Regions from separate parts of the Kocuria sp. CPCC 205297 genome, predicted to be linked through region 2. Evidence: predicted binding sites of a transcription regulator. Region 2 holds the regulator's gene; each other region holds the start of a gene.
The links. Region 2 encodes HrcA, which represses chaperone genes, less so after heat shock. Its sites were predicted from a motif close to TTNGCACTCGNNNNNNNCGAGTGCNAA; they were not measured.
Positions count from the first base shown of each region.

Region 1: RF650_RS08240 (Hsp20/alpha crystallin family protein) is a predicted target of HrcA. The motif match lies at 1,797-1,823, and genes of this name have one in related genera.
Region 3: groL (chaperonin GroEL) is a predicted target of HrcA. The motif match lies at 1,301-1,327, and genes of this name have one in related genera.

Region 1 covers NZ_JAVKPY010000007.1:97,164-104,478, reverse strand. Annotated here, with positions in the region: gene RF650_RS08245 (MMPL family transporter) at 1-1,040, shown strand, start outside; gene RF650_RS08240 (Hsp20/alpha crystallin family protein) at 1,190-1,684, opposite strand; gene RF650_RS08235 (ChaB family protein) at 1,944-2,363, shown strand; gene RF650_RS08230 (GNAT family N-acetyltransferase) at 2,427-2,906, opposite strand; gene RF650_RS08225 (1-phosphofructokinase family hexose kinase) at 2,968-3,930, shown strand; gene surE (5'/3'-nucleotidase SurE) at 4,150-5,034, shown strand; gene RF650_RS08215 (hypothetical protein) at 6,178-6,405, shown strand; gene RF650_RS08210 (NUDIX domain-containing protein) at 6,402-6,923, opposite strand; gene RF650_RS08205 (nitronate monooxygenase family protein) at 6,947-7,315, shown strand, end outside.
Region 2 covers NZ_JAVKPY010000009.1:48,722-56,036, reverse strand. Annotated here, with positions in the region: gene lepA (translation elongation factor 4) at 1-770, shown strand, start outside; gene hemW (radical SAM family heme chaperone HemW) at 770-2,014, shown strand; gene RF650_RS09790 (DUF4870 domain-containing protein) at 2,020-2,451, opposite strand; gene RF650_RS09785 (DUF3097 family protein) at 2,665-3,543, opposite strand; gene hrcA (heat-inducible transcriptional repressor HrcA) at 3,707-4,729, shown strand; gene dnaJ (molecular chaperone DnaJ) at 4,784-5,926, shown strand; gene RF650_RS09770 (16S rRNA (uracil(1498)-N(3))-methyltransferase) at 5,923-6,684, shown strand; gene RF650_RS09765 (GerMN domain-containing protein) at 6,707-7,315, opposite strand, start outside.
Region 3 covers NZ_JAVKPY010000001.1:309,950-317,264, forward strand. Annotated here, with positions in the region: gene groL (chaperonin GroEL) at 1-1,155, opposite strand, end outside; gene RF650_RS01490 (hypothetical protein) at 1,412-1,768, opposite strand; gene RF650_RS01495 (DUF3263 domain-containing protein) at 1,920-2,144, opposite strand; gene RF650_RS01500 (uracil-DNA glycosylase) at 2,204-2,887, shown strand; gene RF650_RS01505 (siderophore-interacting protein) at 2,907-3,758, shown strand; gene RF650_RS01510 (threonine/serine exporter ThrE family protein) at 3,763-5,874, opposite strand; gene RF650_RS01515 (peptidoglycan bridge formation glycyltransferase FemA/FemB family protein) at 6,029-7,111, opposite strand; gene RF650_RS01520 (FMN-binding glutamate synthase family protein) at 7,200-7,315, opposite strand, start outside.

The sequences.
Region 1 (7,315 bases), on a different contig from region 2:
GCGCTGCCGAGAATGGGGGCTCCCGCGAAGACACCGCAACGCCCGGGACCGCGGGGACCCAGCGGCGTCGCGGTCGGCACGCGGCGGCTTCCACGAGCACGTGCATCGCCGAGGATCGGGCCGCCAAGCCGGCCGCGGACGTGATCGTGCGCGCCGCGGACCCGGTGCTGCGCGCCACGAACCAGGCGTTGCGGGTGCTCCCGGATGTGCTGGATTCCGAGGAGAAGCTGCTCGAGTCCCTGGCCGTGCGCGGCGAGGAAGCGGCACCGCACAAGGCGATGCACAAGCGCGCGAGCTTCGAGAAGGTCATGGTGGCCGGGTACCCGGTCATCGTCGCGCGGCCCAAGGCAGCCATCACCCGGGCGGACGCCCCGGTGGTCGTGCACTGGCACGGCGGCGCGTACGTGAACCCCATGACCACGGTGCACTGGCGCTGGATCGACGCCCTGATGCAGCGCACCGGGGTCACCGTGGTGGTGCCGGGCTACGGGCTCGCCCCCGATCACACGGTGGACGAGGCGCTCGAACTCGCCGACGGCGTGTGGGACCTGGCCCGTTCGTTCGGCCCACGGGTCTTCCTATCGGGTGACTCCGCCGGCGGTGGTCTGGCGTTGGCCCAGGCCATGCGACTGCGGGACGCGGACGATCTCGGCGTGGCGGGTCTGATCCTCATGGCCCCGTGGGTGGACACCACGGTGACGAACCCCCAGATCGAGGCGTACCGGGACGCGGACCACATGCTCGGTACCGACGGCGCTCGGGCCGCCGCTCGTTGGTGGGCCGGCACACGGGACGTCACCGACCCCATGGTGAGCCCCGCCTTCGGCGACGTGCGCGGACTGCCCCGCACGTTCGTGCTGCAGGGTGACCGGGACATGCTCTACCCGGACACCATGGAGTTCGTGGCCGAGCTGGTGCGAGCAAACGTCGACACCACCGCGGTGGTCTGCGAGGGCGGACCGCACGTGTACGCGCTCATGGTCTGGTCCTCCCGCGCGTCCGAGGACCTCGACCACGTGGTGCGGTGGATGAACCGCTGACCCCGCGGTGAACATGAGTGTGCCCCGCAGGGTGACCTGCGGGGCACAGCCATGTCATGGGGCGGTGAGCCCCCGATTGAGCAGGCTTGTTCCGACCGGGTGGATTCGCCGGTCAGCGCCGGTGAAGGGCCGGTCCTGATCGGCCCTGTTCAGTCCTGCGACCCCTCGGAGTCCTTCTGCACGTTCTGCGAGCGGTCCTCGTCCGAGCCCTTGTCGTGCTCCAGGACCACGTTGTCGTGGTGTTCCTGGCCGGTGGCCACCTGGATCTTGCGCGGCTGGGACTTGGGGGACACGGGGATGGTCACGGTCAGCACGCCGTTGTCGTACGCGGCGGTGATGTTCTCCGTGTCGATGCCCTGGCCCAGGTTGAGCTGGCGGACGAACGAGTGGCTGCGGCGCTCGCGCACGATCCACTTGGTGTCCTTCTCCGCGGAGGGCAGACGACGCTGCGCACGGATGGTCAGCAGCTGACCGTCCACGTCCACGTCCACGCTCGTGGGATCGATGCCCGGCAGGTCCGCGGCGAGGTAATAGTTGGCGCCCTGACGGTAGAGGTCCATGGGCATCTGCTCCAGGCCGTTGCGGCCGGAGAGGACCTGGTTGGCGAAGTTCTGGACCTCGGAGAACGGGTCGAATGTAGCCATGACGATTACTCCTTCACTCTGCGGCACCCACGTGCTGTGCCCCGCGAACCGGTCGATTACCCGCGTGGAGCCATCACGTTTCTTGAGTCTCTGTGACTCAACAACGTCTAATGTAGCAGGCTGTCGGCGGAAGTGCTAGTCATTGACGCACGAAAGCTGAGTGGCACTGACTCAAGCAGCGGGCGGGCCTGTCGCAGCGGCGTCGGCGGCGCGTAGGATCGAGCCACCAGTGACACCCGAACGCTCTGAGGAGGCCCCCGTGCCCAAGGCGAAGAAGAACGGCCACGCGCGTCAGGACGAGATCCCGTCCACGCTGCAACGCTCGGACGAGAAGGCACAGGACACGTTCGCGCAGACCTACGACTCGGCGCAGGAGGAATACCACGACGACGCCCGGGCGGCGCGCACCGCGTGGTCGGCCGTCAAGCACACCCACGAGAAGGTCGGGGACCACTGGGAGCCCAAGGAGCACAACGGGCCCTCGGACGACAGCGCCGAGAAGGGCGGCCTGAACTCGGAGGACACCGCCGGCGGGGTGGACGCTAACGCCAGCAAGGAGCACCTGTACGAACTCGCCCAGGAACTGGACATCACGGGACGCTCGGACATGACCAAGGACGAATTGGTCGAGGCGATCGACAAGGCCAATCAGAAGAAGACGCGCGAGGCCCGCGACTGAGGTTCACAGCTCGGCGGGTTCATACCCTGCGGGTTTATGACTGCTGGCCTGCGATCGGTGGGGCTACAACTGGCGGGCCAGGAAGACCGAGGCCGTGGTGGCGTCGTGGAAGGAATCCACGGGCTCGTAGCCGCGCTTGCGGAACATCGCGATCCCCTCGGTCATCTCCTCGTTGAGGGAGACCACGGCCGTGGTGGCGCCGAAAGCGCGCACCTTGTTCTCGAGTGCCCGCACCAGGGTGCGCGCGTGGCCCTGTCCGCGGTGTTCCGGGGTGACCCAGATCCGGCGCAGTTCCACGCGGTCGTCGTCGAGTTTGCGCACCGCGCCGCACGCGATGACCGAGCCCGTGACCAAATCCGTCATGAGGAAGAAATCCCCGTGCGGCGGAGTGACGTCCTCCGGGCCGGTGACCTCGGTGAGTTCGGGATCGAAACCGCCGTCGATCCGGTTGTTCAACTCGCTGAAGTACGCGCTCAGGGCGCGCAGCGTGTGCTCACTGGCGGCCTGACCTTCCACGATACGAACCGGTGCGGTGACGTTCATCCCACCATGGTGACACCTTGGTGTGCTGTTCACCAGCGCCCGTGTCATGTAGCTTTCGTTCGTGACCGAGACCCGCCCCGGCCCCAAGCCGCGTATCTCCATCCTGGTTCCCACTCCGCTGCTGATCACGGAAATCACGGAACCCGCTGCGCATCGCAACCGTAGTTCCCACGAGTCGGACGTGCACATGCACCCCGGCGGGCAGGGGCTGTGGGTGGCCCGGATGGCCGGGTCGCTGGGGGCGGACGTGTCCGTGAGCGGGCCGTTCGGCGGAGAACTGGGCTCGCTGATCCGCACCATGCTGGACGGGCTGGGCATGCAGGTCAATGCTGTGCGCTACGGGTACGGCAACGGCGGATACGTCTATGACCTGCGCGGTGAGGACCGGGAGACCGTGGCCCACATGCCGCCCCCGGAGCTCTCCCGCCATGAACTGGACGATCTCTACGGCACGGCGTTCGTGGACGCGCTCGCCTCGGACGTCCTCACGGTCACCGGGGCCGAACCCGGGGACGTGGTGCCGGCGTCGTTCTTCGGCCGCCTTATCCGGGACACGCGGGATGCCGGGACCACCGTGGTCGCGGACCTCAGCGGCAAGCCCGCACTGGCGGCCGTGGCGGCTAACGTGGACGTGCTCAAGATCAGCCACGAAGAGGTGCTCGATCTCGAGCTCGTCGCGGAGGACACCGCGGAGGCCCTGGTGAGCGCCGGGCACATGCTGCTCGAACGCGGTGCGGGCGCCGTGGTGATCTCACGCGCCAAGGACCCCGCGCTGCTCGTGGAGAAGGATTCCGTGCGGGAGGTCTCCGCGCCGTCCATCACACCGCTGGACCACCGAGGGGCGGGGGACTCGATGACCGCGGGGATCTCGGTGGGTCTGGCGCGCGGTCTCGATCTCGTGGAGGCCGTGGCCCTCGGTGCATCAGCGGGAGCGCTGAACGTGGCGCGCCGCGGCCTGGGGACCGGTAACCGCACGACCATCGAGAAGTTCGCCCGCGAGATCACGGTGCGCACGCTGTCCTGACGTTCCGGGTGCTTGACCTGTGGTTCTCCGATTCGGTGCCACGACCCGGCTCCGGCTCGACGCGCCGAGCAGTTCGGTCTGACGCCCAGTGCACCCTGACCGGACGTGATCGCGGGCAGTTCGGCCCGTGTGAAGCGTGACCGGGTTGGTCCTCCTGGGTGGCCTGGCCCGAGTACCGGGCTCTGGTCCGCGTGACGGGCGCGTGTCACCATGGTGCACATGCACATCCTGGTCACCAATGACGACGGCATCTCGTCCCCGGGGCTCGCGGTTCTGGTGCGCGCTGCGCTGGATCGGGGGCACACGGTGAAGGTGGCCGCACCCGCCGAGGAGTACTCGGGTGCCAGCGCCTCGCTGTCCGGCGAGGAGGTCGATGGCCGCATCGCTCTGGTGGAGGCCGCGCCGCCGAACATGCCCGACGGTGTGGAGTGCGTGGGTGTGAAGGCCGCCCCCGCTCTGATTGCCTTCCTGGCCTCCTACGGCGCGTTCGGCAAGCGCCCGGACATGGTGCTCTCCGGGGTGAACTTGGGGGCCAACACGGGCAGGGCCACGTTGCACTCGGGGACGGTGGGTGCGGTGCTGACGGCCGCGTCCCACGGGATCCCCGGCATCGCGGTGTCCATCACGTCCGGCGCGCCGCAGCACTGGGACACGGCCCTGCTGGTCACCCGATTCGCGCTGGAGCACTGGGAGGACCGGCCTTTCGACGAGTGGATCCTCAACCTCAACGTTCCCGACGTGGTCCCCGGGCGATTGCGCGGTCTCAAGCCCGCCCACCTGGCGAGCTTCGGGGCGGTGCAGGCGCAGATCGGCCGCGGGGACGAGAAGCACATCGCGGTCACCTACAGCGCGGAGACCGGCCCGGAGGAGCCAGACAGCGACCACTACCTCCTCACCCACGGCTGGGCCACGGCCACGCTGCTGCGCGCCCCCGTGGACGACCGCTCCCAGGACACCCACGCCGTCCCCCGCGAGGACCTGGGGATCACGGCCCCCACGCCCTTCTGGGACGTCACCCTTCCGGGCCTCACGGACGACGACGCCGCGGTCCCGGGCACGGGGGACGTCACCGTGGACGCGGCCACCGTCATGCGCCGTACCTGAGCTCACGCCGCCACGGGAAGATGCACCCGCATGGACCGGGCGGATAGAGTTCGCGCCATCACAGGTGCCGCCGGGCAGGAGCCCACGGGACGGCGCACCGGCACGAACCATCTTTGGAGGCCTGACCACGGCGCGGACACCTGCGGCGCAACCGCAACCGGGTGACGTCGAGAACGACCCCGCCCCGAGCCGCAGGGACTGGATTGCGCTCGGCGCGCTCGCCGCGGGGCTCGTGGTCTTCGCCGGGGCAGCCTGCTTGCGGCACTGTCCGGCACGGCGGGGACACTGATCGCAGCTCGTGCCGTCCAGGCGCTGGATGCGGCGTTCATCATGCCGTCCACCCTGTCCACGGTGAACGCCCTGTTCCCTGGGACGTCCCGTGGGTTCGTGTCCGCCGGTCCGCCCTGCTGGACCTGGACCTCTTCCAGCTGCGCACGTTCTCGTGGGGCCACCTGGCCGCCGCCATGGCGGTCGGCGCGTTCATCTCCGATGCCTCCGCCCGCCACCTGGCCGCCCGGTTCGGCGCGCCGGGGATAGTGCTGATCGGGCTCGGTCTCGAGGTGGTTGGCGTGGTGGTGCTGGCCCTGCTCATGGGGCCGAGCACCTCCGCATGGCTCGTCGCGCTGCCGCTCGTCGGCTACGGCGTGGCCCTCCGCACTGACCGTCGCGGGATTCTCCCACGCCACCCAGTGGGCCCTCGTGATAGCCACCGGGTTCATCCTGCTGGGCTTGCACGGGACCCTCCAGGTCCGCAAGGCGGCCCGCCCGGAGGAGCCGCAGGTGCCCGCCGCGGCGCAGTAGCGCGTAGTTGCGGTCTGATGCGCCGGGCGGGGGACGACGACGCCGTTCCCCGCCTGCCGTGCGGAGCGCCACTGCCCCGTTGTATTCGGGACAGTGCCCCTGCCCTCGGAAACTCTGGCCGAACGGCCATTGTCCCGGCGGAGACGGGTCTGAGACGGTGATTGCTCGGGAGATTTCCTGTGGAACGATCGGAACAGGTGAGCGGCAGTGGCATCTACAACGGGATGGCGGAGCGGTCTCCGCGAAAGGCGCCCCGGCGGGGCCTCCGGCGAGTCCCGGCCCCGGCGGCAGGAGATTCTGAGAGCAGATCCTTACTACCCGCACACGGGGTGGCGGGCGGCCGTGGCATGGCTGGTGTACTTCTTTTTCTTCTTGGGGTTTACCGCGTTCATCATTCTCATGGTTCCGGACCACGAGTTCGGGTGGTACTACGTGACCTACACCGCCGCGTTCGCTACGTTCAGCGTGATCATCCAGTTCTTGAGCCGCAGGGCTCGCTTACGAATGCTGGAGAACACGGGGCAGATACCGCCTGCTGAGAAGACCGCGGTCGACGACTCCCGGGGTTAGATTCCCATCCCCCGCACTGCCGGAATCGCATGCCACCGGGAGAGGGGCGCGAGGTCCTCGACGTCCTCCACGCCGTCGAGCGGCTGCCAGCGCAGCTCCTCGATCTCGGCTGCGGGTGTCGGCGTGCCCTCCAGCGGGACGGTGCTGAGGAAGACGTGACTGTGCAGGGCGTGGCCCGGCTCGTTCGCGGCGTCCGTGTGCCACTCGCCCACCGTCATCAGGTCCGCGGGGTACAGGTCGAGCCCCAGCTCTTCGCGCACCTCGCGGACGCCCGCCTCCACGGGTGACTCCCCGGCCTCGGGCTTGCCCCCGGGGAACATGAACATGGACGTCCCGCGCTTGCGCACCGTCAGCACGTGGCCGTCTCGGGCCCGGCGCAGCACCACGCCGGTGACCTTGATGACGGGGCGGGCGTCGTCGTCGGCGGGGGAAGCCGAGGCGGTTGGAACAATCGGAGCAGCCGGGGGACTCGAAGAGGACGCGATGGCACCCGGGCGAGCATCATGGGAAGCGGACATGCCCGCCAGTCTAAGGAGACGCCGTGACCAACCCCCTGAGCGAACTGCCCGTGCCCTTGCTCCAGGCGCCCATGGCGGGCGGGCCGTCCACCGCGGCGCTCGCGGTCGCTGTGGCCCGGGCCGGCGGGCTGGGGATGCTCGCCGCCGGGTACAAGACTGTGGAGGCCATGGCACAGGAGATCCGGGAGGTCGCCGTGAAGACGGACCGCTACGGTGTGAACCTCTTCGTCCCTGAGCAGGGCCCGTCCGACCCTGGGGAGCTCGAGGCCTACGCCCGCGCACTGGCCCCGGTGGCTGCTGAGCTGGGCGTGGCCGCGCCGCAGCCCGGCGAGTTCTCCGACGACCACTACGCCGCCAAACTCGACCACCTCGCCACCCACCCCGTACCGTTC
Region 2 (7,315 bases):
AGATCACCCGCGACCGACTCGAACGCGAATTCAACCTGGACCTGATCTCCACCGCGCCGTCCGTGTCCTACAACGTGACGCTCGAGGACAACTCGGAGGAGCAGGTTACTAACCCGTCCGAGTTCCCGGAGGGGCGGATCCTGGAGATCCGCGAACCCATGGTCTCGGCCACCATCCTGGTGCCGTCCGAGTTCATCGGCGCGGTCATGGAACTGTGCCAGTCCAAGCGCGGTGAGATGAAGGGGATGGACTACCTCTCCGAGGACCGCGTGGAGCTGCGCTACCGGTTGCCGCTCGCGGAGATCGTCTTCGACTTCTTCGACCAGCTCAAGTCCAAGACCCGGGGCTACGCGTCCCTGGACTGGAAGGCGGACGGCGAGCAGGCCGCGGATCTCGTGAAGGTGGACATCCTCCTGCAGGGCGAGCAGGTGGACGCGTTCAGCGCGATCACCCACAAGGACAAGGCGTACTCGTACGGTGTGCTCATGACGGGCAAGCTGCAGAAGCTCATCCCGCGCCAGCAGTACGAGGTCCCCATCCAGGCCGCGATCGGTTCCCGGATCATCGCGCGCGAGAACATCCGCGCGATCCGTAAGGACGTGCTCTCCAAGTGCTACGGCGGTGACATCTCCCGTAAGCGCAAGCTGCTCGAGAAGCAGAAGGAGGGCAAGAAGCGCATGAAGATGGTGGGCCGCGTGGAGGTCCCCCAGGAGGCCTTCGTGGCCGCGCTGTCCTCGGACGAGGACACCGGGAAGGACAAGAAGAAGTAATGCCCGCCCAACCGGAGGGTGATCCCGCACCCCGGGACGGCGCGCTCCCCGCGGCATCGGTCGCCCGTGCCACCGATCGCACCCTGAGCCTGTACGTCCACGTCCCGTTCTGCGCGGTGCGCTGCGGGTACTGCGACTTCAACACCTACACCATGGACCAGCTCGGGGACGGCGTCTCCCAGCGCGACTACCACGCCGACGCCGCCGCGGAGGTCCGCTTCGCCCGGTCCGTGCTCGACGCCGCCGGGGCACCGCCGCGCGCGCTGCACAGCGTGTTCTTCGGCGGGGGTACGCCCACCCTTCTGCCCGCCCGGGAGCTCGCGCTCATGCTCGAGCAGGCCCGGGAGAGCTTCGGGCTGGCCCCGGACGCCGAGGTCACCGTGGAAGCCAACCCCGACTCGGTGAGCGAGGAGACGTTCGACGTGCTCGCCGCGGCCGGGGTTACCCGGGTGTCCTTCGGGATGCAGTCCGCGGTGCCCCACGTGCTGCGCGTGCTGGAACGCACGCACACGCCGGCGAACGTCCCGCGCGCCGTCGGCTGGGCCAAGGACCGCGGACTGGGCGCGAGCGTGGACCTGATCTACGGTACACCGGGGGAGAGCGTGGCCGACTGGCGCACCTCGTTGGAGGCCGCGCTGGCCATGGACCCCGACCACGTCTCCGCGTACTCCCTGATCATCGAGGACGGCACCAAGCTGGCCGCCCAGATCCGCCGCGGTGAGGTGCCGGACGTGGATCCGGACGACCAGGCGGAGAAGTACACGCTCGCGGACGCGCTGCTGCGCGAGGCCGGGTTCGAGTGGTACGAGGTGTCCAACTGGTCCCGCGCGGCCCACGGGCGCAGCGCGGTGCAGAACCGCAGCGTGCACAACCTCGCGTACTGGCGCAATCAGGACTGGTGGGGGATCGGCCCGGGGGCGCACTCACACAGTGACGGCGTGCGCTGGTGGAACCTCAAGCACCCGTTGCCCTACACGGCCGCCGTGCGCCGGGGTGACTCACCGGCCGTGGGCCGCGAGACCTTGAATGGCGAGACGCAGTACGTGGAACACGTGATGCTCGGGATCAGGATCCGTGAGGGACTCCCGCTCGAGGGGCTGCGCCCGGAGGGGCGGCACGCGGCGGCCGGATTGATCGCCGACGGCTGGCTGGACGGCGCCGCCGCCCTCCGCGGGTCCGCGGTCCTCACGGACGCGGGGCGTCTGATGGCCGACGCCGTGACGCGCCGCTTGCTCGACTGGTGACCGTGTCAGGAGTTGCGGGCCGCGAACGTGTCGTAGAGGTGGGTGTTGAACCGGTACTGGTGCGGTTCGCCGCGGTTGACCTTCACGCCCGCGCGCACGGAGGTGATGGCCAGGAACAGCCAGGTCACGGCGGCGATGACCGAGAAGAGCCATCCGATGAACGGGATGAGTGAGAGCACGATGCCCGCGAGGATCACCAGGGTGGGCAGCATGGCGTAATTGGCGGCTTCCCGGGATTCCTGAGCGGTGAAGGGACCACGGTCCTTGAACACCCGGTGGATCATGTAGCTGGGCAGTACGCCCACCACGCCACCCAGGTGGGAGAGGGTGGCCCACTGCCGGTCCTGGGACACGTCCAGGGGTTGCGCCACGGGGGCCACGGACTCGAACGGAGTCTCGGCGGAGCGAGTGGAGGGGGAGGGAGCAGCGTCAGTCACGAGCGGGTGTGCCTTTCACGGGCGGTAGCCATCCGGGTCGGAGGACGCCGGTGCTCCCATCCTACGGTCGTTCCCGCGTGCCTCGCGCCGGACGACGACGCCAGGCGTCACCCACGCTGGGGGTTACCGCTAACGCGGGTCACCGAAGCCGTGGACCACCGGCTGCGAGCGCCGTCGACGTCGTGGGTCACCGCAGGTCAGGCGCAGCCCGGGTCAGGAATCGGCAGCGTCCGGGGCGGTGAGGAAGTCGATGAGCTCCTCCACGCGGCCCAGCAGGGCCGGTTCGAGGTCTGCGTACGTGTTCACTCGTGCAAGGATCGCCTGCCACGCCCGCCCCACGTCCTGGGGTGTGCGGTGCGGTAGGCCCAGCGCGCGTGCCATCCCGGTCTTCCAATCCACCCCGCGCGGGATCACGGGCCACTCCCGGATCCCCAGGGCGCTGGGCTTCACGGCCTGCCAGATGTCCACGTAGGGGTGTCCGAGGATGAGCACGTTGTCCCGGGCACCCGGGACCGCGAGCGCCTCCTGGGCGATCCTGGACTCCTTGGAGCCCGCGACCAGGTGGTCCACGAGGATCCCGAGCCGACGCTGCGGGCCGGGGTGGAACTCGGCGATGGCTGAGGGGAGGTCGTCGATCCCGTGCAGGGGTTCCACCACGGTGCCCTCGACCGCGAGGTCGTGGCCCCACACCTTGGCCACGAGCTCGGCGTCGTGGTACCCCTCGACCCACACACGCGACTCCTTGGCCACGGACGCGCGCAGGTTCTCGACCTCGACCGACCCCGAACGCGTGATCCGGGGCTTGGCCGGGGCGCTGCGGGTCTCGGGCGGGCCCAGCCGCACGGGTTCGCCGTCCAGGAGGAAGCCCGGGCCCAGGGGGAAGGACTTCACGCGCCCGTGCCGGTCCTCCAGACCCACCACGCGCATCCCGCCGATGGTCTCCACGCCCACGACGGCGCCCACCCACCCGGTCTCCACGTCCTCGAGCACCATGTCCCGGGCCACGGGGACATCCCGGGAGACGGCACCGGTGCGGGCGACGTCGGGACTGCCTAGGTCCTGGGGACCCCAGGACCAGCCGGATGCGTTCACGGGCGACTCCTCGACGTCGTACCGCGGCGCGAGCGCGCCGCCGGGCAGGCGAATCAGCCGCGAGCGTATCAAAATCGGCCCCTGACCCACGGGCCCCGGACGGCCAGGATTAGCACTGTGAACTCTTGAGTGCCAGAATTACCAGCAACGGGAGGTGAGACACATGGAGCATCCGCGCCGAGCGCAGATCCTGCGCGCCATCGTGGAGGACTACGTCCATTCGCGTGAACCCGTGGGGTCCAAGGCGCTCGTGGAACGCCACCGCCTACCCGTCTCCTCCGCCACGGTGCGCAACGACATGGCCGCCCTCGAGGAGGACGGGCTGATCGTGGCCCCGCACACGAGCTCGGGGCGGATCCCCACGGACCGAGGTTACCGCGAGTTCGTCAACCAGATCGCAGCCCTGGAGCCCCTCACCTCCGCCCAGCGCCGCGCGATCCAGGTGTTCATGGACGGCGCCCAGGACCTGGACGACATCATGGAGCGCACCGTGCGCCTGCTCGCCCAGCTCACCCACCAGGTGGCCGTGATCCAGTATCCCGTGCGCACCGGGATCACCGTGCGCCACGTGGAACTCGTGGACGTGGGGGACGCCCGCGTACTCGTGATCCTGATCCCCACCACCGGACGCGTGGCCCAACGCACCGTGGAACTGCCCGTCACCCTGACCGAGGCCCAGCTGCTGGAGCTGCGCGCCCACGTGCTCGCACGCCTGCTCGGCACGCCCGTGGAAGACGTCCCCGACGCCGCCGTGACCCTGCCCCCGGCCCTGCCCGAGGAACTGCGCGACGCCGGGACCGCGGTGACCGGGGCGCTCGCGGTGCTCGCAGCGGTGTCGGACGAACACCGCCTGGTGATGGCCGGGACCGCGAACCTCGCGCGCTTCAGCGGGGACTTCCCGCAGAGCATCTCCCCGGTGCTCGAGGCGCTTGAGGAACAAGTGGCCATGCTGCGATTGTTGTCCGAGATGCAGCAGGACGAACGCGGGGTTGCGGTGCGCATCGGCTCCGACCACAGCGACGACCCTCTGGCGGAGGCGTCCGTGGTGGCCACGGGTTACGGTCCGCACGCCGCGTCCAAGGTGGGAGTCGTGGGGCCCACACGCATGGACTACCCCACGACCATGGCCTCCGTGCGCGCGGTGGCCCGCTACCTGTCCAAGAACCTGGGGGCTGAGCGCACGTGAGCGCCGCCCGCCCCGCTCGACCGTAGAACCGACGAAAGAAGAAACGACGACATCGTGAGCGATCACTACGAAACCCTCGGCGTGAGCCGGGACGCCAGCGCCGAAGAGATCAAGCGCGCCTACCGCAAGAAGGCCCGCAAACTCCATCCGGACGTGAACCCCTCACCCGAGGCCGCCGAGGAGTTCAAGCGCGTCTCCCACGCCAATGACGTCCTCTCCGACCCGGACAAGCGCCGTGTCTACGACGCCACAGGCAACGAGAACGGCACGGACACCGGCTTTGGCGGGGGCTTCCCCGGCACGGGCTTCGGCTTCTCCGACATCTTCGAGACGTTCTTCCAGGGCGCGGGAGCCGGTGGCCAGCGCGGCCCCCAGTCCCGCACCCGCCAGGGCCAGGACGCCCTGATCAACGTGCGGATCTCCCTCAAGGACGCCGTGTTCGGCATGGAGAAGGACATCACGGTGGACACCGCCGTCGTGTGCCCCACGTGCCAGGGCACGTGCTGCCAGCCCGGGACGAGCCCCGTGACGTGCACCATGTGCCGCGGCTCCGGCCACATGCAGTACCAGCGCCAGTCCATCCTGGGCATGGTCACCACCCAGGCCCCGTGCTCCCAGTGCAACGGCTTCGGCACCGTCATCGAGAGCCCGTGCCACGAGTGCTACGGCGAGGGCCGCGTGCGCGACCGCCGCCCCCTGACCGTGAAGATCCCCGCCGGCATCCAGTCCGGCAACCGCATCCGCCTGAGCGGCCAGGGTGAGGCCGGCACCGCCGGCGGACCCAACGGCGACCTCTTCGTGGAACTGAAGGTGGACCCCGATCCCACCTTCCTCCGCGAGGGCGACGATCTCCACGCCCGCCTGCGTATCCCCATGACCGCCGCCGCGCTCGGCACCACCGTGAGCCTCGAGACGTTCGACGGCGCTCGCACGGTGGACGTCGATCCCGGCACCCAGTCCGGTGCGACCGTCACGCTCGACGACCTGGGTGTCACCCACCTGCGGGGCAAGGGCCGCGGGGACCTCAAGGTGCACTTCGAGGTGGAGACCCCCAAGGACCTCTCCTCCGAACAGCGCGAACTGCTCGAGCAACTCGCCGAGCTGCGCGGTGAGGAAGCAGCGGACGGCACGACCGTGAACACCAACCACTCCGGTGGGTTCTTCTCCCGGTTGCGGGACCGGTTCAACGACCTGTGACCAACCCCGTCTTCCACGTCCCCGCCGAGAACCTCTTCCGGGCGCACCCGGGGGAGGTCCTGGACATCGCAGGTCCCGAGGCCAAGCACGCGGTGACCGTGCGGCGCCTGCGCGCGGGGGAGGCCCTGGACCTCGTGGACGGGCACGGCACCCGTGCGGTGTGCACGTTCGACTCCGGGGCCAAGGACCGGATGAGCGTGACCGTCCACGAGATCCACCACGACGCCGCGCAGCAACCGGAGTTCACGCTGGTGCAGGCACTCGCCAAGGGGGACCGGGACCTGCAGGCCGCGGAGGCCGCCACCGAACTCGGGGTCTCCCGGGTGATCCCGTGGCAGGCGGAGCGCAGCATCGTGCGCGTCCACGCGGACCGCGCGGCCAAACTCATGGCCAAGTGGGACTCCACCCTGGCCGCGGCGGCCAAGCAGTCCCGGCGCGCCCGCTGGCCCGAACGCGGTGACTGGGTGGACACCGCGGGCCTGGCCCGGCTGATCGCTGCAGAACCCGAGACGCTGTGGCTCGTGTTGCATGAATCGGCGAGCGCACGCTGGTCCACCCCGGGCGTGACCCTGTGGGGTGATCGGTCCCGGATCGCGGTGATCGTGGGCCCGGAGGGAGGGATCGGTGACGGAGAGCTCGAGGCGTTGTGCGCTGCCGGTGCTCAGCCGATGCGCCTGGGGACCACTGTCATGCGATCGTCCACCGCGGGACCCGCGGCACTGGCCGCGCTGCACGCGGTGCTCGGGCTCTGGGACTGACCCGGGACCCAACGGGGAGGGCTCAGTCCCCGGCGCGCACCGTGATCGTGTGATCGTCGGACACGGTGGTGCCGGAATCGTCCGTGCCGCTCACGCGCACGGTGTACGTCCCGGGGTCGAGCGTGACACTCGTGCGTAGTTCCGTGCCCGTGGTCGGATCCGAGCCGGGGGAAGCGGGTGCGATGTTCCCACTGTGCACGACGCGGTCGTCCTCGAGCACCTCCCAGCGGGCGTCACGCACCGAGGGCAGCACGCGGGCGAAGACCGTCACGGGGCTCTTGGGTTCCGCCCCGGTCTGGGGGTCGACGAGCCACACGGGCGCGGCCAGTGCGGGGTCACGCGTGAGCGGGGCATTAAGTTCCACGGCTCCGAAGGCCTTGTACCCGCTCTGCCCGTTCACGAGGACCCGCACCTCCTTGGCCGTGGACGAGTCCAACAGCCCGGCGGTCACGGCCGCCGCGGAGACCGTGTACACCATTTGCTGCAGTGCGACCCGCGCGTCCTGCGGGGAGAGTTGGGAGGCGAACGCGGCGGCGGGCAGGTCCACGGTGATGGTTCCGTCCGGGGACACGGAGGTGCCCACGGTGTCCACGGCGGACCACAGGGACCGGTAGTCCGGGTCCGCGGGGGT
Region 3 (7,315 bases), on a different contig from region 2:
GACCTCGGTGGCGGCACCCGCCTTGAGGACGGCCACGCCGCCGGCCAGCTTGGCCAGGCGCTCCTGCAGCTTCTCGCGGTCGTAGTCGGAGTCGGAGTTGTTGATCTCCGCGCGGATCTGGGCCACGCGGCCCTCGATCTCCTCCTGCGTACCGGCACCGTCCACGATGGTGGTCTCGTCCTTGGTCACCACGACCTTGCGGGCCTGGCCCAACAGGTCGATCGTGGCGGACTCGAGGGACAGGCCCACCTCTTCGGTGATGACCTGGCCGCCGGTGAGGATCGCGATGTCCGCGAGCTGCGCCTTGCGGCGGTCACCGAAGCCGGGGGCCTTGACGGCCACGGACTTCACGGCCCCGCGCATCTTGTTCAGCACGAGCATGGCGAGCGCTTCGCCGTCCACGTCCTCGGCGATGATCAGCAGCGGCTTGCCGGCCTGCATGATCTTCTCGAGCACGGGGACCAGGTCCTTCACGGCGGAGATCTTGGAGTTGACGATCAGGATGTAGGGGTCCTCGAGGACGGCTTCCTGACGGTCGGCGTCGGTCACGAAGTAACCGGAGAGGTAGCCCTTGTCGAAGCGCATGCCCTCGGTCAGCTCGAGGTCCAGCCCGAAGGTGTTGGACTCCTCGACGGTGATGACGCCTTCCTTGCCGACCTTCTCCATGGCCTCGGCGATGAGCTTGCCGATTTCCGGGTCCGCGGCGGAGATGGACGCGGTCGCGGCGATCTCCTCCTCGGTCTCGATCTCCTTGGCGGAGGACAGCAGCTGCTCGGTCACCGCGGCCACGGCCTTCTCGATGCCGCGCTTGAGGGACAGCGGGTCCGCACCGGCGGCCACGTTGCGCAGGCCTTCCTTCACGAGGGCCTGGGCCAGCACGGTGGCCGTGGTGGTGCCGTCACCGGCGACGTCGTCGGTCTTCTTGGCGACTTCCTTGACGAGCTCGGCGCCGATCTTCTCGTACGGCTCCTCGAGCTCGATCTCCTTGGCGATGGACACGCCGTCGTTGGTGATCGTGGGGGCACCCCAGGACTTCTCGAGGACCACGTTGCGTCCGCGCGGGCCGAGGGTGACCTTGACGGCGTCGGCGAGGGTGTTCAGGCCCCGCTCGAGGCCGCGGCGGGCTTCTTCGTCGAATGCGATCATCTTTGCCATGTGTTTCGTCCCTCCTGGACGGTTGACAAACAAGACTTGTCATCACGATGCCCGCGACGGACGGTGCCGCGCCGCGATCCTCACCGCGCCGCAACCACCTCACCGTGATGTCACTCGTCCGCCGCGCGACCACCACCGGACCCGGTTAGCAGTCCACGCGACTGAGTGCTAATCCCATAGTGGCACTCGTCATGCCGGAACCGCAAACGCCCTGCGTCCAGTGGACTCAGGTTTCGTCCCCGGCTGAACGGGCGGCTCAGGCGGCCGCGGGGGCTCCGGGCACGACGTCGCTCGCGGCCGTCCGGAGCGCCACGGCACCCACCGCGGAGGCACCGGCCACAGAGGCACCGACCCCGGAGGCACCGGCCGCGGCGTCGTCGTCAGGGGACACCGCAACGGCTGCGGCGGAGAGGGCGAGCGCTTCCTGGGCCGTGCGCGGGGCGTTCACGAAGGCCACCGCCCCCAGGACGAGGGCGAGCACACCGGCCACGAGGATCGCCAGGAACTTGCCCCGGGACCCCGCTCGGGCATTCGGGTTATGGCCCCGGTGGGCACCCTGCCGGGCGCCGTCCTCGGGGACGTCGTCGAACTCGTCACGGGGGTACTCGCTCATGCTGTGGCTCTCCTCAACGAACGGTGGGACCAGGGGCGCCGACCCGCGGGTGCCGGGACCGTGGGACGGCGTGCGCCCCGCCTGCCGGACCCGCGGCGGTCAGGGGTCCGCGGTGCGCTGCCCACTATCCCACGCGCACCCGGGGACCCGCTCAGCGATTGCGCGCGCGGCGCAACCGGGAGATCAGCATGGGGGCGTGGCGCGCGGCGGCCTCTGAGGAGATCAGGGCGTTGAGCCGCTGGTAGTAGTGCACGGGGCTCAACCCCAGGCGGGAGCGGATCGCGGACTCCTTGGCGCCGCGGTACTTCCAGTGCTCGGACTCCAGGTCCAGGATGGCCCGGTCGAGCTCGTCGAGGCCGTCGCCCGTGGTAGACATGGGCTCAACCCTAACGCTCCGGGCGGTACCCGGAGGCCGCACGCCCTGGAGGTCGCACCGTGAACACCCCGCCCCCGTTGCACGAGATCATGAACGAGGAGTGGGCCCGTGCCTTGCAGTCCGTGGAGCCGCAGATCCGGGCCGTGGGCGAGTTCCTGCGCGCCGAACACGCCGAGGGCCACCACACCCTGCCCGCTGGGGACCACATCTTCCGCGCGCTTCGCGAGCCGATGTCCGCGGTCAAGGTGCTGATCGTGGGCCAGGACCCCTACCCCACCCCGGGCCATGCGATGGGCCTCTCGTTCTCGGTAGCCCCGGACGTGCGCCCGATCCCGCGGTCCCTGCAGAACATCTACAAGGAACTGCACTCCGATCTGGGGATCACGCCGCCCGCGCACGGGGACCTGTCCTCGTGGGCCGAGCAGGGCGTCATGCTGCTCAACAGGGTCCTCACGGTGCGCGCGGGCTTCCCCGCGTCCCACCGGGGCAAGGGCTGGGAAGCGGTCACGGAGTGCGCTATCCGCGCGCTCGGGGCGCGCGAGCAACCCCTCGTCGGCATCCTGTGGGGTCGCGACGCCCGCGGCACCAAGGACTGGCTGGGTGGGGCGCCCACCGTGGAATCGGTGCACCCGTCCCCGTTGTCCGCGTCCCGGGGGTTCTTCGGTTCCCGCCCGTTCTCCCGCGCCAATGAGCTGCTGCAACAACAGGGCGCCCAGCCCGTCTCGTGGGAACTGCCCGCGTAGCAGCACCTACGCTGGACGCATGACACAAACTCCGGCGCGACCCCGCAAACCCCAGCTCAACCTCACGGTTACGGACCGGATTCAGCTCTCCCCGGGCATGGTGCGCGTGGTGTGCAGGATCGAGAACGCCGAGCAGTTCCAAGACATGGAGGCGCCGGAGAAGTACGTCAAGCTCGTCTTCTTCTCCGCAGCCACGCTCGCGGCGACCGCGCCCGGCGCGTTCCCCGACTACTGGGCCGCGCGCGAAAACGCCGCACCCCAGGACCAGCCCGTCACGCGGCACATGACCCTGCGCCACACGGAACCCGACACCGAGACCGTGTGGATCGACGTCGCCCTGCACGGCACCGAAGGCTATGCGGGGCCGTGGGCGGATGCCGCGTCCCCCGGCGACCGGATCGTGGCGCTCGGCCCGGGCGGCAAGTGGCTCCCGGATCCGGCCGCCGCGTGGAGCGTCTTCGCTGGCGACGACGCCGCCGTCCCCGCCGTGCTCGCGAACCTCGAGGCGCTGCCCGCCTCGGCGCGCGGAGAAGCCGTCCTGGAGGTCGAGGACGCCTCCCACGAACTCGACCTCACCGACCTCGCGATCCCCGAGGGCGTCCGGGTGCGCTGGGTGCACCGCGCCGCTCAGCAGGACGGTGAACGCGCCCTCGTGACGGGACTCGCGAACGCCGCGTGGCCCGAGGACACCGCGGGGGTGCAGGCGTTCGTGCACGGCGAGCGCGAGGCCATGAAGGCTGCCCGGAAGGAACTGCTCGACGTCCGCGGGCTCGAGCGTTCGCAGGTATCCCTGTCCGGGTACTGGGCGGCCGGGCGGGCCGAGGAGACGTTCCAGGCGGAGAAGAAGCTGCCCGTGGGCAAGATTCTCTGACCGGTCAGCGGCGGCGGTTGCGCCGCTGGGAGAGGTACTGCATCCGCTCGATGAACGGGCGCATGAGGTACTTGGCGAGCACCACGCCCGCCGCGAGGAGCACGATGGACACCATGGCGTTGACGAGTCCCGTGATGCCGTCCCCCGTGGTCTCGATCTCCACGGTGATCGCGTACATTCCGCGGAACAGGCTCAACCCGGGCAGCAGGTAGGTCATCGCGGGGATCGCGAGGATCGCCTGCGGGATCTTGGCCCTCGCCGCGAGCAGCGCGGCCACGCAACCGCTCGCCACAGCCCCCACGCCCGTGGCCAATCGTGTGCTGGGATCGAAGCTACCGATGCCGTGGTAAAAACCGAGGCCCACGAGGGCCGCGGTCACGGCGGGCAGCAGGTGACGCGGCTTCGCCTGCATGGTGATCGCGATCAGAGCGGTGGAGATCAGCATGAACACCGTGTTGGTCACGGCTGCCGCGGGTGTGAACCCGGACTGGGAAACGTCAATCCGTGGGACCCCCAGGTGCGCGGACAAGGTGATCCCCAGGGCGATCCCGGCCACGATCCCCAGGAACGCCATGGCGGTGGACAGTAGTCGTCCGGCCGCGGTCACGGGGAAACCGTTGATCGCGTCCTGCATCGTGGAGACCATGCGGGTGGTGGGCAACAGCATGATGATCCCACCGGCGATGACCTTGGGCGGGGACACCTCGACCCCCACCGCCGAGATCAACAGGGCACCGAGCGTGACCACCAGGGCGTTGGCCGCGAGGGAGAAGAACTCCGGGATCCGCCACGCCCCCAGTTTCGCCGTGACGGACTGCACCACCACGGAGGAGACCACGGCCACGAGCGCACCGGCCGGGCTGCCGCCGATCGCCAGCGTGATGGTCCCCGCCGCGATCACCGTGGCGAGCCACACGACCCACTTGGGGTAGGGCTTGGGCCGGGCGTTGATCCGGGCGAGCTCCCGTTCGGCGTCCCGCAGGGGCGTGTTGCCCTCGATGATCCGGGTCACGAGCTGATGGGAGTCCGCGAGACCCGAGTAGTTGTCGGTCCACGAACGCACCACGCGCATCACGGTGTGGCTCGAGGTCGAAGAATCGCCCCACGGGTCCTGGCCGGTGCGCGGCGCGGAGCTCCCGCGCTGCTCCCCCGTGGTCCCGGGTGTGCCCGCCAGGGCGGTCGCGGGGTGGGCGGAGGAGCCGGTGTCCTCGGTGACCCGCCGCAGGGCCTCGCCGGCGGCGGTGAGTTTGCCCGTGGCCGTGGTCTCCGCGACGTAGTTGATGGTCACCGACTGGTTGGTGATGTCCACGTCCAGGTTCTCCACCCCGTACGTGGCGCACACCGCGATGATCGCGTTCTCCACGTCCAGCGCGTCCGCGCCGTAGTGGAACATGGTCTCGGCCAGGCGCAGCGCGAAGTTCAGGGTGCGCCGGGCCTGGCGGTCCGTGCTGTCCCCGAACTTGCGCAGGTGCTGGAACGGTGTGGCGGTGAGCCGGTCCACCACACGCATGGGCGCGGTGGGCGCGGCGTCCCCCTGCACGAGGGAGCGCAACAGTGCCTTGGGTGCTCGCGACGGTTTGACCCGGGTGGCCGGGTACACGCCCCGCGAGATCGCGGTGGTCGCGGGCGCCGGCTCGTGCGCCACGGTTTCCGGGCGCTCCACGGGTGAGCTCGCGGGGGCGGTGCCACGCCGGGACGGGCTGCTGATGGGTTCGGTCAATGCCGCGGGAACCGCCGCCCGGTGCCCCTGGCCTGCGCGGTCGGCGGCGATCTGGCTCGGTGTGAGGACGGGCAGGGAGGAGACCTGCGGCGTTCCGGTGCCGGTCGCGGGACCGTGCCCGGCGCTGCGGGGACGGACGCCAGGGACCCGCAGCTGCGACGTCGTCCGGGTGTCGGTGTGCACGGGCGCGCTACGCAGTTCCGCCCGGGCGGCCTGTTCCTCGGTGGGGCGCGGTGCGTAACGCGTACGACGCCGCGGACTCGTGTGCTGCACGGCGTCGCGCAGCGCGGTGTCCCCGGCGGGACCGAACGGTTCATCGTCCACCGCGTGCGGGCCCGTGCTCTCACCCGAGGACGGGTAGCCCTGGTGCGCCAGACGCGTCAATTGCTCGCTCACGCTCACGTGGGATCACCCTTCTCTGCCGCCGCAGGCACTGTTCGACTCCTGTGTGCTGGGGTGCGGCCCACACGCATCCGCTCGCGCGCCCGTGCTCGCCCACGTCCTCGCCTGCGGGCGAGCGGGGGCCGGGTGGAGGGGCCGCGGCCGCCTGTCAGTAGAAGGGCTGACCCGTGCGGCGCACCCACAACTGGCGCTGTACCTTCTCCGCCACGTTGTTCCACACAGCGTATTTCGCGCGGCTGAGTGGCTGATCCCAAACGCCCACGTAATCCACGACAGTCTTGGTGAAGCTCGTCTTGAACAACCCCAGACCGTAGTAGGGGTGCTCCTTGTTCTTGAGCTGGTCGGAGGGCGGGGTCCCGCAGAAGTCGTACTGGGTGATCTCGTGGTCCTGCTTCAGGTCCGTGATGGCGCTCCACTGCACGAGGTGCGAGTCCCCGTACTGCTTGCGCCGCGGCTTGGAGCCGCCGTCCTTGTAGGTGCCCTTGCGCCCGTAGGAGATCACGTAGGCACCCACCGAGGGCTTGCCGTCCTCGTAGGTGAAGTAGAGCCGGCCCTGACCGCGATCGGCGAAATTGTTCCAGAACGCCCGGTAGTACTCGTAGGAACGCAGGGTCACCTTGGCGTGACCCTGACCCACGGAATCCATGAGCGCGTACATCGCGCGCATGTTCTCCTCCGTGAGCGGGACCTGGTCCACCTCGCAGCCCTCGCGGGTCGCACGGCGCACCGCGTTGCGACCCCGCGAGTGCAGGGACTTGAGCAGGGCCTTCTCGTCCATGTCCGTGTCCAGCACGGCGGTGGAGTCGTTGGGCTGAATCTCGAAGGACTTCACGAGTCCGCTGCGCGCCATCACGCCCGCGGCGTAGTCGGAGGCCACGATCTCGGGTTCGTACTTGATCGCGAACACGCCGCGCGCGGGACCCGCCACGAAGCGCTCGTTGGCCGCCACGATGCCGGGGATGTCGTCCACGCTCGCCACGTCCGGGCCCTTGATCATGTACCACAGCCTGCCCAGGGCGGGCACGGACTTCTCGAGCACCAGGTTGTAACTGGGCTGCGAACCGTCCGTGGGTTCGTACACCACGTACTGCGGCTTCCACCCGTGGTCCTTCTTGACCAGCGCGAACGCCTCCGACTGCAACAGGTTGCCGCCCGAGGGGTTGGCCGTGACGTGGGAGTCCCACTCGGCGATTTCCTGATCGGTGGCAAAACGTGCCGTGAATTCTCGCAAGGCTCTCTCAATCCTGTACAGGGGGGCACTGACGACGTGAGGCGGTGCCGCGCTGTCGCGGCACCGCCTCACATGGTATCCCTCGGGCTCAGGCGAGCCCGGGGTTGCGGGTGCGTGAGTCGTCGGAGGGGTCCACGTGATCGGAGTCCGGGGACGGGTCGCTCGTCGTGTGCTGGGCACCGGCCGCGTTGCCAGGCTGCCCCT